Regions from separate parts of the Rhizobium sp. 11_C7_N12_5 genome, predicted to be linked through region 3. Evidence: riboswitches for the same ligand, from Rfam matches in the RefSeq annotation. Region 3 holds a riboswitch; each other region holds the start of a gene.
The links. A riboswitch is a leader RNA that binds a small molecule or an ion and turns the genes downstream of it on or off. The one in region 3 is predicted to bind cobalamin.
Positions count from the first base shown of each region.

Region 1: another riboswitch for cobalamin. It lies ahead of AB8B29_RS28055 (ABC transporter substrate-binding protein); the one in region 3 lies ahead of AB8B29_RS02175 (aromatic ring-hydroxylating oxygenase subunit alpha).
Region 2: another riboswitch for cobalamin. It lies ahead of nrdH (glutaredoxin-like protein NrdH); the one in region 3 lies ahead of AB8B29_RS02175 (aromatic ring-hydroxylating oxygenase subunit alpha).

Region 1 is NZ_JBPWPY010000002.1:1,910,817-1,915,780, reverse strand. Features, by position in the region: gene AB8B29_RS28065 (hypothetical protein) at 187-546, shown strand; gene AB8B29_RS28060 (methyltransferase) at 519-1,226, opposite strand; cobalamin riboswitch at 1,490-1,747, shown strand; gene AB8B29_RS28055 (ABC transporter substrate-binding protein) at 1,913-2,929, shown strand; gene AB8B29_RS28050 (FecCD family ABC transporter permease) at 2,930-3,967, shown strand; gene AB8B29_RS28045 (ABC transporter ATP-binding protein) at 3,964-4,728, shown strand.
Region 2 is NZ_JBPWPY010000002.1:1,878,261-1,883,224, reverse strand. Features, by position in the region: gene AB8B29_RS27910 (acyltransferase family protein) at 316-1,461, shown strand; cobalamin riboswitch at 1,720-1,940, shown strand; gene nrdH (glutaredoxin-like protein NrdH) at 2,194-2,415, shown strand; gene nrdI (class Ib ribonucleoside-diphosphate reductase assembly flavoprotein NrdI) at 2,427-2,822, shown strand; gene nrdE (class 1b ribonucleoside-diphosphate reductase subunit alpha) at 2,810-4,964, shown strand, end outside.
Region 3 is NZ_JBPWPY010000001.1:459,201-464,164, forward strand. Features, by position in the region: gene AB8B29_RS02160 (L-threonylcarbamoyladenylate synthase) at 71-1,045, opposite strand; gene AB8B29_RS02165 (DUF6656 family protein) at 1,104-1,715, opposite strand; gene AB8B29_RS02170 (ACT domain-containing protein) at 1,820-2,233, shown strand; cobalamin riboswitch at 2,451-2,655, shown strand; gene AB8B29_RS02175 (aromatic ring-hydroxylating oxygenase subunit alpha) at 2,753-3,997, shown strand; gene AB8B29_RS02180 (hybrid-cluster NAD(P)-dependent oxidoreductase) at 4,000-4,964, shown strand, end outside.

The sequences.
Region 1 (4,964 bases), on a different contig from region 3:
CAATTTCACCGCGCACAGATGCCTGACCGGATTGCCTCTCCATCAACTCGATATTCGAGCCGGAGCGATACCGTTATATGCGGAAAAATATAATGCTAGCGGTTAGGCCTCTTCCAGGAGAATCCCATACTCAGACTCCATCGCCCGATCCCCGTCGCGAAAATCGCTATTGCACTCGGCAGCATAGTGTTCTCGACGCCCGCCTGGGCTGACCGTGTGGTGACCGATCAGATCGGCCGTCAGGTGCATATTCCGGATGTCGTGAACCGCGTCATCATCCTGCAGCACCAGACCCTCAACATCGCCGTCCAGCTCGAACCGCTCTGCGGCATCGCGGTTCGTTCGGCGAAACTCGGCAGCGGCCGGTGGGAGGAAACCGCTTTCGCGCCGCTGTGCCGGCAAAGGGACAGGAAAGGAAGCTGTCGCGACAGGGGCAGGAGATATTGCGAGACGCCGGATTTGTTTCGATCGACTGATCCGAATAGCCTGCCTGTGCATCGAAATGCCCGCTGGTGGGATCAAGCCCTGACGATGTGGATCCCGTAACTCCTCACGCTCTCATCTCCCACGATGTCCCTCATATGCAAGGGCACGTCCGATTCCACCGACCAGCGGTCTTTTACAACAAGGTGCTCTGGAAGATGGTCGACGATGCCCGAGATGACCTTTTCGTAGTCTACAATGATCGCTTCGCGACCGATCAGGCGATCGATCAAACTGGCATCGCTCGCCACGTGGCCGTTTTCGCAAAACCAATAGGATATGAGGTCCAGCTCCGAATTCGACGGCAAATCGGGAGGCAGGGTCTGGTTGAGAAAGCTGAAATCGCCGGCGCAACCGGAATCCGTCAGCACCGTTTGCGCGATGTTCAAGTGTAAGGGCGATTGATCGACGAAGGTCAGGTGCAGCCTCGGGTTCGTAGCGAGAAATGCGAACGTCAATCCGAAGACGCCCGAGCCGCAGCCTAGGTCGCGCACGTTTTCGTATTTCACCGGTTCGATATTCGCGGAGAGCAAAGCTAGGCAGCATTTGAGAGCGTTTTTAATTCCATACGCTTTCGTAAAAGTCTCAGCCTGCGTCTCGTGGTCAAATATGAAAATTCTTGCTGCGCTTTCGACCTCTTCTCTGAGCGCCAAAGCCTCCTGATCGGCTTTGAAGATTCCCGACTTTGCCTGCAACGCCGCGGCCAATTCAGCCAGCTCGACCGGAAACGTCCCCTGTTGCATTTTCATCCATCATTTTGGTTAGGCTCACGCCGTCTGGTGAGCAGTGATAATGTCGATATATTGGCCCGCAGGGCGTTTTAGATATGAATTCTATTATGCAGATCGATAAATGAACTTCGCCGGATGTGAACGCATCCATTTCATTCTCATACAACGAGACGAGCGTGTTCTTCAATGTCGAGCAACTCGTCGTCGAGGTGGAGAAGAGAAGAAACATTGCGCGGCTTTTGTCGATGGATGTGCTTGACGGCGAGCGGTCGTCCGACATAACTGGATGCGACGGTTCCCCAAGGAAGACTCTACGGGGATTAATAGGGAACACGGTGAGGGCGACCCAAAGGGGACCTAGACCGTGGCTGCCCCCGCAACTGTAAGCGGATTGCCGGTCATCCCGGAGCGACCAGCTTGCTGGTCATCTCCCAGGGTCTTCGGACCATGCCACTGCGCGGAAACGGCGCGGGAAGGCAGATGATTGTCAGACATCCGCGAGCCAGGAGACCTGCCGTCAATCACGATCCAATCAGCCGGGCGGGGATGCCCGGAAAGGGACAGAGAATGATTGACCTGAGCCTTCGATATTACCCGGCACTCTTCGTTCTTGATTGGGATTTCCGCAACCGGCTGCGGTGTGCCTGAGCGCTGTTGCGCTGACGTCACTCAGTTTTTCATCCCTATCGAGATCTTTCATGCGCCATTTTCTGACGACCATTACATTTGCGCTCGGCCTTGCCGGCTTCGCAGCTCCCGGTTTTGCAGCGACCCAGTATCCCCTCACCATCAACAATTGCGGCCAGCAGGTCACCTTTAAAAAGGCTCCAGCTCGGATCCTGTCTATCGGTCAAGGCATGACCGAGATCCTGCTGTCGCTCGGCCTTGCCGACAAGATCGTCGGAACGGCCGTCTGGGTCGGGCCTGTTCTGCCACAATATGCGGAAGCCAACGGCAAGATCCCACGTCTTGCCGATAATGACCCGAGTTTCGAAGCGGTTGTCGGCAAGGAACCGGACCTCGTTGCCGCCGAATTCGAATGGCATGTCGGTCCGCAAGGTTCGGTCGGCAAGCGCGAGCAGTTCTCCGGGCTTGGCATCAACACCTACATCGCGCCGACCGACTGCGTTGCCAAGGTCAATGCCGACGGCGGTGACGGCGTGCGCAAGGAACTCTTCACGATGGACCTGATCTATCAGGAGATCGATGAACTCGCGCGGATTTTCGACGTCGGGGATCGCGGCGATGCGCTGATCGCTGACCTCAAGAAGCGTCAGGCGGAAGCAGTGGCTTCAATTGCCGGCGCACAGGCCAAGAACCTGCCGATCGTGTTCTGGTTCTCGAGCAAGGAAGTCAACGGCGATGCCTTCATCGCCGGCAAGAACAGTGCGCCGGCGTATATCCTCAAGACACTCGGCGCCAGGAACGTCGTGACGACGGAGGAGGAATGGCCGCTGGTTGGATGGGAGACGATCGCGCAGGCCAATCCGGCCGTGGTCGTCATCGCGACGATGGATCGCCGGCGCTACGCGGCCGACGATCCCAAGGTCAAGCTCGATTTCCTCGAGAAGGACCCGGTCACGAGCCAGCTCGATGCAGTCAAGAACAAGCACTTCGTGATGATGGACGCGCAGTCGATGAATCCCACCATCCGGACCATCGACGGCATCGAGACCCTGGCCAAGGGCATCAAGTCCTTCGGCCTGGCGCAATAAATGCGCGGGATCGCAAGACGGCAGAAGCGGTGGGCGCTATTGGCGCTCACCATCGCCGCAATCGTGCTTCTGGCGCTCATGATCAGCCTTGCCGTGTCGATCGGCGAGATTTCCATTCCGCTGGCCACCACAGCCAAGGCCGTTGCGAACCGGCTGCTGGGGACGGATTTCGAGTTGAGCCGTATCCATCAGGGTATCGTCTGGGACTACAGGCTCAGCCGGGCGCTTGTGGCCGCCAGCGCCGGCGCCTCATTGGCGCTGAGCGGCGTGATCCTGCAGGCCATGCTGCGCAATCCGCTCGCCGAACCCTATGTGCTCGGCATTTCAGCAGGCGCCTCGACCGGCGCGGTCTGCGTCATGATCCTCGGTCTCGGCTCGGGAATCCTGGGCCTTTCGGGCGGGGCCTTCCTCGGCGCGATCGCGGCCTTTCTCTTCGTCGGCCTCCTGGCTACGGGCGTCGGCGGCACAAGCGAGCGGATTATCCTGTGCGGCGTCGCCGGCTCGCAGCTCTTCAATGCACTCACCTCCTATATCGTCACCACATCGGCGAATGCCGAGCAGGCAAGGGGTGTCATGTTCTGGCTGCTCGGCTCGTTGAGCGGCGTGCGCTGGCCGGATGTCTATCTTTCGGGGCCGGTTGCCATTGTCGGCTTTGCAATCTGCATGGGACATGTCCGGGTTCTGGACGCCTTCGTCTTTGGCACCGATGCTGCGGCTTCGCTCGGCATTGCGGTGCGGCGTGCACAGATCGTCCTGCTTGGGACGACGGCGCTCATGACGGCTGCGGTCGTCAGCATCGTCGGCTCGATCGGCTTTGTCGGTCTCGTCATCCCGCATGCGGCCCGTTTTCTGGTCGGCCCCAGTCATGATCGGCTGCTGCCGGCGGCGGCGCTTGCCGGCGCGATCTTCATGGTCGGCGCCGATATCGTCTCGAGGATCATCATCCCTCAGCAGATCCTGCCGATCGGCGTGGTCACCGCCTTGTTCGGTGCCCCGGCCTTCGCAATCATTCTCTATCGCGCCCGGAGGACGGCATGAGCATCGCGGTCGACAAGGTAACCTTCGCGGCCGGCAACACGCTGATCGTCAACGGCATCAGCCTGACGGTGGAGAAGGGAAAGGTCCTCGGTCTGCTCGGACCGAACGGTTCCGGGAAGTCCAGCCTCCTGCGGCTGATCTGCCGCTTGAGAAAAGTACGCAGCGGCATCATCCGGCTCGGCGGCAACGATATCGCGGCCATCCCGCGCGGCGATATCGCCCGCCGGATCGCGCTGGTCGAGCAGCAGGCGACGACGGAGACGCAGGTGACCGTGATAGACGTGGTTCGCCTTGGTCGCACGCCGCATCGCGGCCCATTGTCGGCCTGGAGCGCTCGTGACGATGCGGTCGTCCTCGATGCGCTTGGGCGTGTGGGCATGCAGGGCAGGGCGGCGCAGTTCTGGCAGACCTTGTCGGGTGGCGAGCGTCAGCGCGTCCATATCGCCAGAGCCCTTGCGCAGACCCCCAGCGAACTGCTCCTGGACGAGCCGACGAACCATCTCGATATCCAGCATCAGCTCGATATTCTGGGACTGGTCTCGAAGCTCGACGTCACCTGCATCATTGCCCTGCACGATCTCAATCTGGCGGCCATGTTCTGTGACAGCCTGGCCGTGCTGCAGGAGGGCGAGGTGGTTGCGGCCGGAGCTCCCGAAGATGTTCTGACGGAGGAACTGATCGGCCGGGTCTTCGGCGTGCGCGCCCATGTCCAGAAATCTTTGGTCCACGGCCGCTGCAACATTCAATACATGACGGGTTGAATGTATTCGAACAGTCACGATACCGCGTGGTTCCACGCGAATGGAGTTCGGGCCAATGTTCGACTTTCGCAGTGTCGTCTTTGCACGCCGCCCATGTCGTTTTCACCGGCGCCGTGCGCGTGTAGAAGGATGCTGGCTGATGTGCATGGAGCGCATCCTTTGAGCTGCATTTGAACCGACCGTGACGGCTATCTCGAGCATGTCGTGTCGGAATCTCGTTTAGCCAATCGTCTTCA
Region 2 (4,964 bases), on a different contig from region 3:
CTCAAATTCCGTCGTCCTTTTTAAGCTGTCGAAAATTATCGACTCTGATCGACCGTTTCATCAGATAGGTTGGCGTGCGCTCGAGGAGGCGGAAGATCCTGTCGCAGTGGCGGCGGAGCAGCTGTCACAATAAGAGCCAAACGAATTCGCTGTATGTTGATGGCCGGGTCGTGCCCAGAAGTCCCGCTTGGTGGTGGTTGCGAGCGGGCGTAGCAGCATCGCTGCAAAGCATTTGAGATCACTATCCTCTATAGGTTGAGTTTTTTAATCGACAACTCAACCTGATCTTAAAGATTATGCCTTATAGCGTGAACCATGGAGGCAACGTCACGTCGGCATGATCTGGATTTTATCAGGGTCGCAGCATTCATGCTGCTGATCGTCTATCATGTCAGCCTGATGTATAATTCCAGGGGCTTTCTTCTGAAGGCACCGGACAGCTCTCCCATCTTTGACATTATCCATCTGTGGACCCACCCTTGGCGCATGTCGCTGCTGTTTTTGATCTCAGGCGTCGTCACGGGGATATTGCTGACACGGCAAACTCCCGAGGTGCTGAGGAAGGCGCGAACGAGGCAGTTGCTGGTTCCGCTGCTGGTTGGAATGCTGTTTCTGATCCCTCCCCAAATGTATGTCTGCCTGAATACCAGCCTGGGGGTCGACATCAGCCTCCGAGACGTCTTCTGGCACTATCTGACCCTGACGCCCATTCCGCTGCCCGACGGACGTGAGGTCAATCTCTTCTGGATGCAGCACCTGTGGTACCTCGCCTATCTCTGGACCTATACCGCAATCCTGACGCTTGTCGTATCGGCCTGGCCGAAGTTGCTGCCCCTCGCGGGGGATCGGCTGACGCCCCGGCTGGCGGGCAAGTGGATACTGATATTTCCCGCCATACTGTTCATCTTGCTCAGGCTCACGCTGCGGCCGGCCTTCCCCCCGACACTCAATATCCTCACCGACTGGTACAGCCATAGTATCTATCTGATGTCATTTCTGCTCGGTGTCGTGATGGCCATGCGCAGCGAATGCTGGGAGGCGGTCGTCGACGCGCGAAAACCCGCCCTGATCCTGGCGCTGGGTTGTGCGGTGCTTCTGACGATGCTCTTCCCGGGCCTGCCTGCCGGCGAGCCTGACATGTGGCAGGCATTTGCGGGAAGGGTGCTTGCCGGCACGTTCCAATGGTGTGCGATCGTCGCAATTCTCGGATACGCAAAGGTCTGGCTGAATTCGGAGAACGCCGTTGTCCGCTATCTGAACAGGGCAGTGCTGACCTACTACGTGCTTCACCAGACGGTCATGTTGGTTATTGCCTACTGGTTGCGTGAGTTTGGGTTGATGTCCGCCTCGTCTTTCATCCCGATCGTGGTTGCGACGCTCGCCGTCTGTGCGTTGTGTTACGAACTGAAACGACGTTTGGAAATCTCCTGGAAAGCCAGGATCCGCGCTGGCATTGCCTAACGCATGGATATCTCGATGTTCACCCGGCATGGGCTCCCTGGAGCAATCTCTCTGGTTCAGGGTTAAGAGGGCGTCCGGTGCGCCGACACTCGGCCCCGGCTTTCACGATATCCACTCGCCGCACATTCCCGAGGTCGAGAAGATGACCGATCTTCTGTCCTTGCCGCGAAAGCGTCTTCGGGACTTAGCGCAGGCCTTATCAACATCTTAAATGAAGGATCGGTGATGGAACCTGTTGACGCAAATTTAACCTCGTCTACTATATATAGTGTTCGAGGTTCCTTCGATTCGCAAGGATTGGAGGCTAAGATGGGAATACGGTCGCCGAGCATGATGCTCGTCAAGCCGTAGCTGCCCCCGCAACTGTGAGCGGCGAGTATTTGTTCTGCATGTGCCACTGAGGAATATATGCCTCGGGAAGGCAAGAGCAAATACTTCGACCCGCAAGCCAGGAGACCTGCCTCGAGCAATAGCGTCCACGGGCGGGGTGTCCGGATGGCGAGCGATGGTTTGCGGCAGCTCGCCGTTGCCGTCGCTTTCCCCGAATGGCCCGCAAAGGTTACTTCGAGGTGTGAAGTCCATGTCTTTGAGTATCCTTATCTGCCTGCACGACTGACGGCCGCCTAAGCGTCCGGCAGTCGGTTGTGCCCGCCGCCATTTTTCAGATTGCCGAACGGGTGTCGCCCGACGCCCGGACGATCTCGCACGCCTGTCATATATACGAGGACATCCATGAGCATTACCGTCTACAGCAAGCCCGCTTGCGTCCAGTGCACCGCGACCACACGCGCCCTCGACCGCCAGGGTATCGATTACACCATCGTCGACGTGTCCACCGATACTGAAGCCTACGAGCTGGTGCAGGGTCTCGGCTATCGTCAGGTCCCGGTCGTTATCGCCGGCGAGCAGCATTGGGCTGGCTTCCGCCCCGACATGATCAGCGCGCTCGCCTGAGGAACCGGGCGGTGGGCGAGATCGTCTATTTCTCCAGCAGATCTGAGAACACCCATCGCTTCGTTGCCAAGCTTGCCTTGCCGGCCGCTCGCATTCCGCTCGGCGCGGGTGAAGAGCTTCGAGCGGCCCGTCCTTACGTTCTCATTGTCCCTACCTATTGTGGTGAAGGGGGCAAGGGTGCCGTGCCCAAGCAGGTGATCCGCTTCCTCAACGATGCGGATAACCGTTCAAACATCCGCGGGGTCATTGCCGCGGGCAACAGCAACTTCGGGGCGACGTTTGGTATCGCCGGCGACATCATCTCCACCAAATGCCGGGTACCGTATCTGTACCGGTTCGAGCTTTTGGGCACGGAAGAGGATGTCGTGAATGTCAGACACGGATTGGAACGATTTTGGACACGCTAAGCTCTTCTTTGTCGCGGCACGCGGCCGAAAAACCGCTTCACACTTTTTCTCATCCCGCGAGCGACCGGCCATCGAAGGTCACGGAAACGGCATTGGATTATCACGCCCTCAACGCCATGCTGAACCTCTACGACGAGCAGGGTGGTATCCAACTCGACAAGGACCGCTTGGCGGCCAAGCAGTATTTCCTCCAGCATGTCAACCAGAATACGGTGTTCTTCCATAACCTGCGGGAGAAGCTCGATTACCTGGTGACGGAGGGCTATTACGAACGGGAGGTGCTGGACCAATATTCCTTCAACTTCGTGCGCGATCTCTTCGATCATGCCTATGCGAAGAAGTTCCGCTTTCCGACGTTCCTCGGCGCTTTCAAATATTACACCAGCTATACGCTGAAGACCTTCGACGGAAAGCGCTATCTGGAGCGCTATGAAGACCGTGTCTGCATGGTAGCCTTGGCGCTGGCGCGCGGCAGCGAGCAGCTTGCCCATGACATGGTGGACGAGATCATTTCCGGCCGCTTCCAGCCGGCGACGCCCACCTTCCTCAATGCCGGCAAGAAGCAGCGCGGCGAACTGGTTTCCTGCTTCCTGCTGCGCGTAGAAGACAACATGGAATCGATCGGCCGCGCCATCAATTCCGCGCTGCAGCTTTCCAAGCGCGGCGGCGGCGTGGCGCTGTCGCTCACTAACATCCGCGAGGCCGGCGCGCCGATCAAGCACATCGAGAACCAGTCTTCCGGCATCATCCCGGTGATGAAGCTGCTCGAAGACTCCTTCTCCTACGCCAACCAGCTCGGAGCCAGGCAGGGCGCGGGCGCCGTTTATCTCAACGCCCATCACCCTGATATCATGCGCTTCCTCGACACCAAGCGCGAGAATGCCGACGAGAAGATCCGTATCAAGACGCTGTCGCTCGGTGTCGTCATTCCCGACATCACCTTCGAGCTCGCGAAGAACAATGACGACATGTATCTGTTCTCGCCTTATGACGTGGAGCGCGTCTATGGCGTGCCTTTCACGGAAATATCGGTGACGGAAAAGTACCGCGAGATGGTGGCCGACAGCCGCATCCGCAAGAAGAAGATCAAGGCGCGCGACTTCTTCCAGGTGATTGCCGAAATCCAGTTCGAGAGCGGCTATCCCTACATCATGTTCGAGGACACGGTGAACCGCGCCAACCCCATTGCCGGCCGCATTACCATGAGCAATCTCTGCTCGGAAATCCTGCAGGTGAGCGAAGCGAGCGAATACAGCGACGACCTTTCCTACACGCATATGGGCAAGGACATCTCCTGCAATCTTGGCTCCCTCAACATCGCAGCCGCGATGGACAGCCCCGATTTCGGCAAGACGATCGAAATGTCGATCCGCGCGCTGACGGCAGTCTCCGACATGAGCCATATCTCGTCGGTGCCTTCGATCGAAAAGGGTAATGACGACAGCCACGCCATCGGCCTCGGCCAGATGAACCTGCACGGCTATCTTGCCCGCGAGCGCATCTTCTACGGCTCCGAGGAAGGCGTCGATTTCACCAACATCTATTTCTATACTGTGACCTATCACGCCATCCGTGCCTCGAACCTCCTAGCGGTCGAGCGCGGGCAGAGCTTCAAGGGCTTCGAGAACTCGAAATACGCCTCCGGCGAATACTTCGCCAAATATACCGATCAGGCATGGGTGCCCGCGACCGAACGTGTGGCCGAACTGTTCGAAACGGCCGGCATCGCCATCCCGACGCAGGAAGATTGGGCGAAGTTGAAGCAGGCCGTGATGAAGGGCGGTCTATATAACCAGAACCTGCAGGCCGTGCCTCCCACAGGTTCGATCTCCTATATCAACCACTCGACCTCTTCGATCCATCCGATCGTCTCCAAGATCGAAATCCGCAAGGAAGGCAAGATCGGCCGCGTCTATTATCCGGCCGCCTTCATGACCAACGACAATCTCGATTATTATCAGGACGCCTACGAGATCGGGCCGGAAAAGATCATCGACACCTATGCGGCCGCCACCCAGCATGTCGATCAGGGCCTGTCCCTGACGCTGTTCTTCCGCGACACGGCAACCACGCGCGACATCAACAAGGCGCAGATCTACGCCTGGAAGAAGGGCATCAAGACCATCTATTACATCCGCCTTC
Region 3 (4,964 bases):
TTCGAATTGTCATCAAGTTCCAGCTATTCGCTTTTGCATGATCCCCAAAACCGCTTCGCACTTTTGGGGATCATGCTCGGGGCGCGGCCGCGCGGCGCAGCCGGTCGTTGATGGCCTCGCCGAGGCCATCGTCCGGAATGTGGGAAAAGGCGATCGTCACGGCACCCGTCGCATCGGCGCGCTTCATGAAATCGAAGAGGTTGGCGGCGGCTTCCGAAAGATCGCCGCTAGGGCTGAGATCCAGCACGGCAACGGCATTTTCGATGCCGGCAATCGCGGGTGTCCCGAAGCGGATCAGAGCTTCGTCCGGCGAAACATCGGTCGCATCGAGCCGCACGGCTGCGCCCGGCGCATAATGCGAAGCAAGCATGCCGGGTGCTTCGATGGCAGGTGCCGCACCTCTCTTGCGCTTCACGGCCTTGCCCGCGATCCGTTCGATCTCGCGCGCCGCCAATCCGCCCGGCCGCAGCAGCCGCAGCTCGCCGTCCTCGACCTTGACGATGGTCGATTCGACGCCCACCACCGAAGCGCCGGCATCGAGGATCAGCGTGATCCGCTCTCCGAGGTCGTCGTCGACATGATCGGCGCTGGTGGCGCTGATCTTGCCCGACGTATTGGCGCTTGGGGCGGCCAGAGGCTTTCCGAAGGCGCGGATCAACTCGCCGGCAAAGCCCTGCGGCACGCGGATGCCGACCGTGTCGAGACCGGCGGTCGCCAGCGGATGGATGCCGCTTTCAGGCCGTAGCGGCAGCACCAGCGTCAGCGGACCGGGCCAGAAGGCTTCCGCCAGCTTGCGGGAGATGGGATCGAAGATCGCGTAGCGTTCAGCCATGGCCAGATCGCTCATATGGCAGATCAGCGGATTGAAGCGCGGCCGGCCCTTGGTTTCGTAGATACGGGTGATGGCGGCCGGATTGGTGGCATCGGCGGCAAGCCCATAGACGGTCTCCGTCGGCAATCCGATCGGCAACCCCTCGGCAAGCGTTGCCGAGGCGACCTCTATCGCCGTTTGCGGATGTTCAAGGATGTCTATGTGTCGCGCCATGGCCTGCCCGTTTGCAGTTCAGGCCGTTCTTATGCTTTTCAAGTTTTCGGATCAATGATCAAAGCTGGCGAATGATGTCGCGAAGCTGCTCGTTGCGGGCGCCGAGCAGCAGGACGTTGCGGATGGCGGTCTGCGGATCATGGGTGTGGAAGAGCACTCCGTTGCCCCGGATGTCGCGATTGATCGTCAGCTTCTTTTCCGACGCTTCCTTGTCCGGATGGACGGCGACGGCGAAATACATTCGCGAATATTTCAGGCTGATGTCTTCGAAGAAATTGTCGTTCTGGCCGAGGCGGGCAAAGAAATTGGCGATGTAGAAGGCCCAGCTTACCTCCTCATATTTCGCGAATTGCGTTCGCGCCGCGGTGACGTGGCAATAGCCGAGATGCGGCGTATCCCGCAGGGTGTGATGGAAGATCAATTTCGGAAAGCGGATCGACTGGTGAAAGCTGTTGAGACGGCCATGGGTTGTCTCGCCGGCGTTCCGCAGCTTGCTCGCCGTGCGTTCGGCCACTTCCTCGAACGTGAGGTAACGTCGCTCCTCGGCGAGCCAATGCGTCTTGTCGCGATTGATGCGGCCGGTGCGGAGAAATTCCGTATACCCCGCCGCCGGCGGTACCGGCTCCGGGTTGGCGGGTTTCTTGGCATCGAAATATCTGAGTTTTGCCATGCCGGCTCGCCATCGAGGTCTGGATGCCGAATGATAGATCGTCTAGCTTGAGCCGGGCTGAAGCGCGCGCTCTTGCTGGCGGATCGTTGAAAAGGATCAGAATCATGCCCGGCATTACCGATCTCAAGCTGCTGCTGGCGGACATGAAGCCGAATCTTGCCGAGGGCGAGTTCGTCTATTGCAGCGTGCCGGCTTCGGCGCTCGCCGATCATATTCACCTGGAGCCGATCGGGCTCTTTCGGGAAAGGGAGGGAGTGACGTTGATCCTTCCTCTGGAAGCAGCGCGGCAGGCAGGGCTTCCGACGGCCCCCGCCATGCGGATGATCACGCTCGATATCCATTCCTCGCTGGAGGCGGTCGGCCTGACCGCAGCCTTTGCCACGGCCTTGGGAAATGAGGGCATCAGCGCCAATGTCGTCGCCGCCTACTATCACGATCATATCTTCGTTCCGGCCGTTGATGCCGGCCGTGCGGTGGCGGCGCTGCAGGCGCTTTCGCAGGCGCACGCGCGCCTTTGATCGCCTGCCATCGGCGGACCTGTCGCATTCAGAATAAAGCGTCGCTCGCGAGAGGTGGGAGGATCACTATTCCTGCATCCCACGGCGATGCATAAGAGATTGAATTGTCTTCCTATATTGCCGCTATGCGCAACCGTCCGGGCGTCTCGTTTCGTCTGTCGCCAATTTCGAAGCCGATGTCGCATTGTAGCGCAGCGGCTGAAGGGGCCGAGAGCTATGATGTCATCAATCTCAAGGTGCCGTCTGCTAGGGAGGCGGAGAATTGGGAAGCCGGTCAAAATCCGGCGCTGCCCCCGCAACGGTGGTGGAGTAAGGCATGGCGGATAAAGCCACTGGGTCGGGTCGACCTGGGAAGGTGCCATGGGGTCCTGGCGACAGGGCCGCTCCAGAGCCCGGAAACCAGCCTTGGGCACATATGGTTTACTGACCGCGGCGGGCGGTCGGGACATTGCTTTGGGCCGTTCCCACCGGCCGTGCATGTCCTTCGCCCGTTTCTTGGTACTGCGCAAGGATAGGCAAATGGATATCAGCAGCAATGTTCTGCGGCAATTGAAGAATCGCCGTGAGGGTTTCAGCCTGGAGCAGCCCTTCTATACTGACCCGGATTACTTCAAGCTCGATATGGAGATGATCTATTATCGGGATTGGCTGTTCATCGGCCATGATTGCGAAGTGCCTCGCGCGGGTAATTATTTCACCGTCCAGATCGGCGATTATCCCGTCGTCATCGTTCGCGGTCGCGATCAGGTCATCCGTGCCTTCCACAATAGCTGTCGTCATCGCGGCTCGCGGGTCTGCACGACCGAGCGCGGCTCGTCGGCAAAGCTCGTCTGCCCCTATCACCAGTGGACCTACGAGCTGGACGGCTCGCTGCTCTTCGCCCGCCAGATGGCCGAGGATTTCGACAAGAGCCAGTACTCGCTGAAATCGGTTCACTGCGAAAGCGTCGGCGGCTATATCTTCATCTGCCTTGCGCAGAATGCGCCGGACTTCGCGCCGGTTCGCGCCACGATCGAGCCCTACATAGCCCCTCATCGCCTCAGCGAGGCCAAGGTCGCCTTCCAGAGCACCATCATCGAGAAGGGCAACTGGAAGCTCGTCTGGGAAAACAACCGCGAGTGCTATCATTGCGCTGCCAACCATCCCGAACTCTGCCGCACTTTTTCGGAAGCGCCGACGGTGAGCGGCGTGCAGGGGGCAATGAGCGATCCCGTGATCACAGCTCATTGGAAGCGCTGTGAAGCTGCCGGCCTGCCGAGCGAATTCAAGATCTCGCCGGACGGACAGTTCCGCACCGCACGCATGCCGCTGATCGAAGGGGCCGAAAGCTACACCATGTCCGGCCAGAATGCCGTCAAGCGGCCGCTCTCGCCCGATGTGACGATCAACAACATCGGTACGATGCTGCTGTTCCATTACCCGACGACCTGGAACCACATGCTCGGCGATCACGCGATTTCCTTCCGCGTCCTTCCGCTCAACGCCGAGGAAACCGCCGTCACCACCAAATGGCTGGTGCACAAGGATGCGGTCGAAGGCGTCGATTATGATCTCGAAGAGCTTACTCACGTCTGGACTGAGACCAACGATCAGGACCGCCGCATCGTCGAGGAAAATGCCTTCGGCATCCGCTCGCCTGCTTACGAGCCCGGTCCCTATTCGGAAATCCATGAAGGCGGCGTCATGCAGTTCGTCGAGTGGTACTCGAATTTCATGATCAACCGGCTGCAGGGCGATCAGGCCAAGCTGTCGGCGGTTGCCTGAGCATGAACATGACCGTCTCCCTCCGTCATCGACATCTCGACCAGATGCAGCCCTGGAGCGACAGGCAGCATCTGCTCGAATGCCTCTCGGTCACGCCGGAAGCGCCCGATGTGATGACCTTCACATTCGGGTCCGACAAGGACAACTGGTTCCGTTACCTGCCGGGCCAGTTCGTGACGCTGGAGCTGCCGACGGCGCCCGAGCCGGTCATGCGCACCTATACGCTGTCGTCGACACCGTCGCGGCCCTTTTCGGTCGCCGTGACCGTCAAGGCGCAGAAGGACAGCATCGGCACGCGCTGGATGTTCGAGAACCTCAAGCCCGGCATGCGCATCAAGGCTTTCGGTCCCCTCGGCGATTTCAGCCATATCCGCCATCCCGGCGAGAAATATCTCTTCGTGTCAGCCGGGTCCGGCGTGACCCCGATGATGGCCATGACCCGCTACATGGCCGACACGGCGCCGTTGTCGGACATCACCTTCGTCAATTGCTCGCGCAGCCCGGCCGACATCATCTTCCGTTCGGAGCTGGAATATCTCGCCCGCTTCATGCCGAACCTCAATCTCGGCCTGATCGTCGAGGGCTGCGGCCGCACCGAGCTCTGGTCGGGGCTGAAGGGTCGCATCGACAAGGCCAAGATCGGCTTGCTCGCGCCGGATTTCATGGATCGCACGATCTTCTGCTGCGGTCCGGAAGTCTTCATGGATGCGGTCCGCTCCATGCTGGAAGCGCATGGCTTCGACATGTCCCGCTACCATCAGGAAAGCTTCCAGCCGGCGAATGCGGCAACGCCGCTTGCCGAGGTCACCGACGATGCGTCGACTGAAGCTGCAACCACGATCCGCTTCACCATGGCCGGCAAGGACGTCGTCTGCGCGGCGGGGCAGACCGTGCTTCAGGCCGCGCGCGGCGCGGGCGTACGCATCGGTGCGGCCTGCGAATCCGGCCTCTGCGGCACATGCCGCGT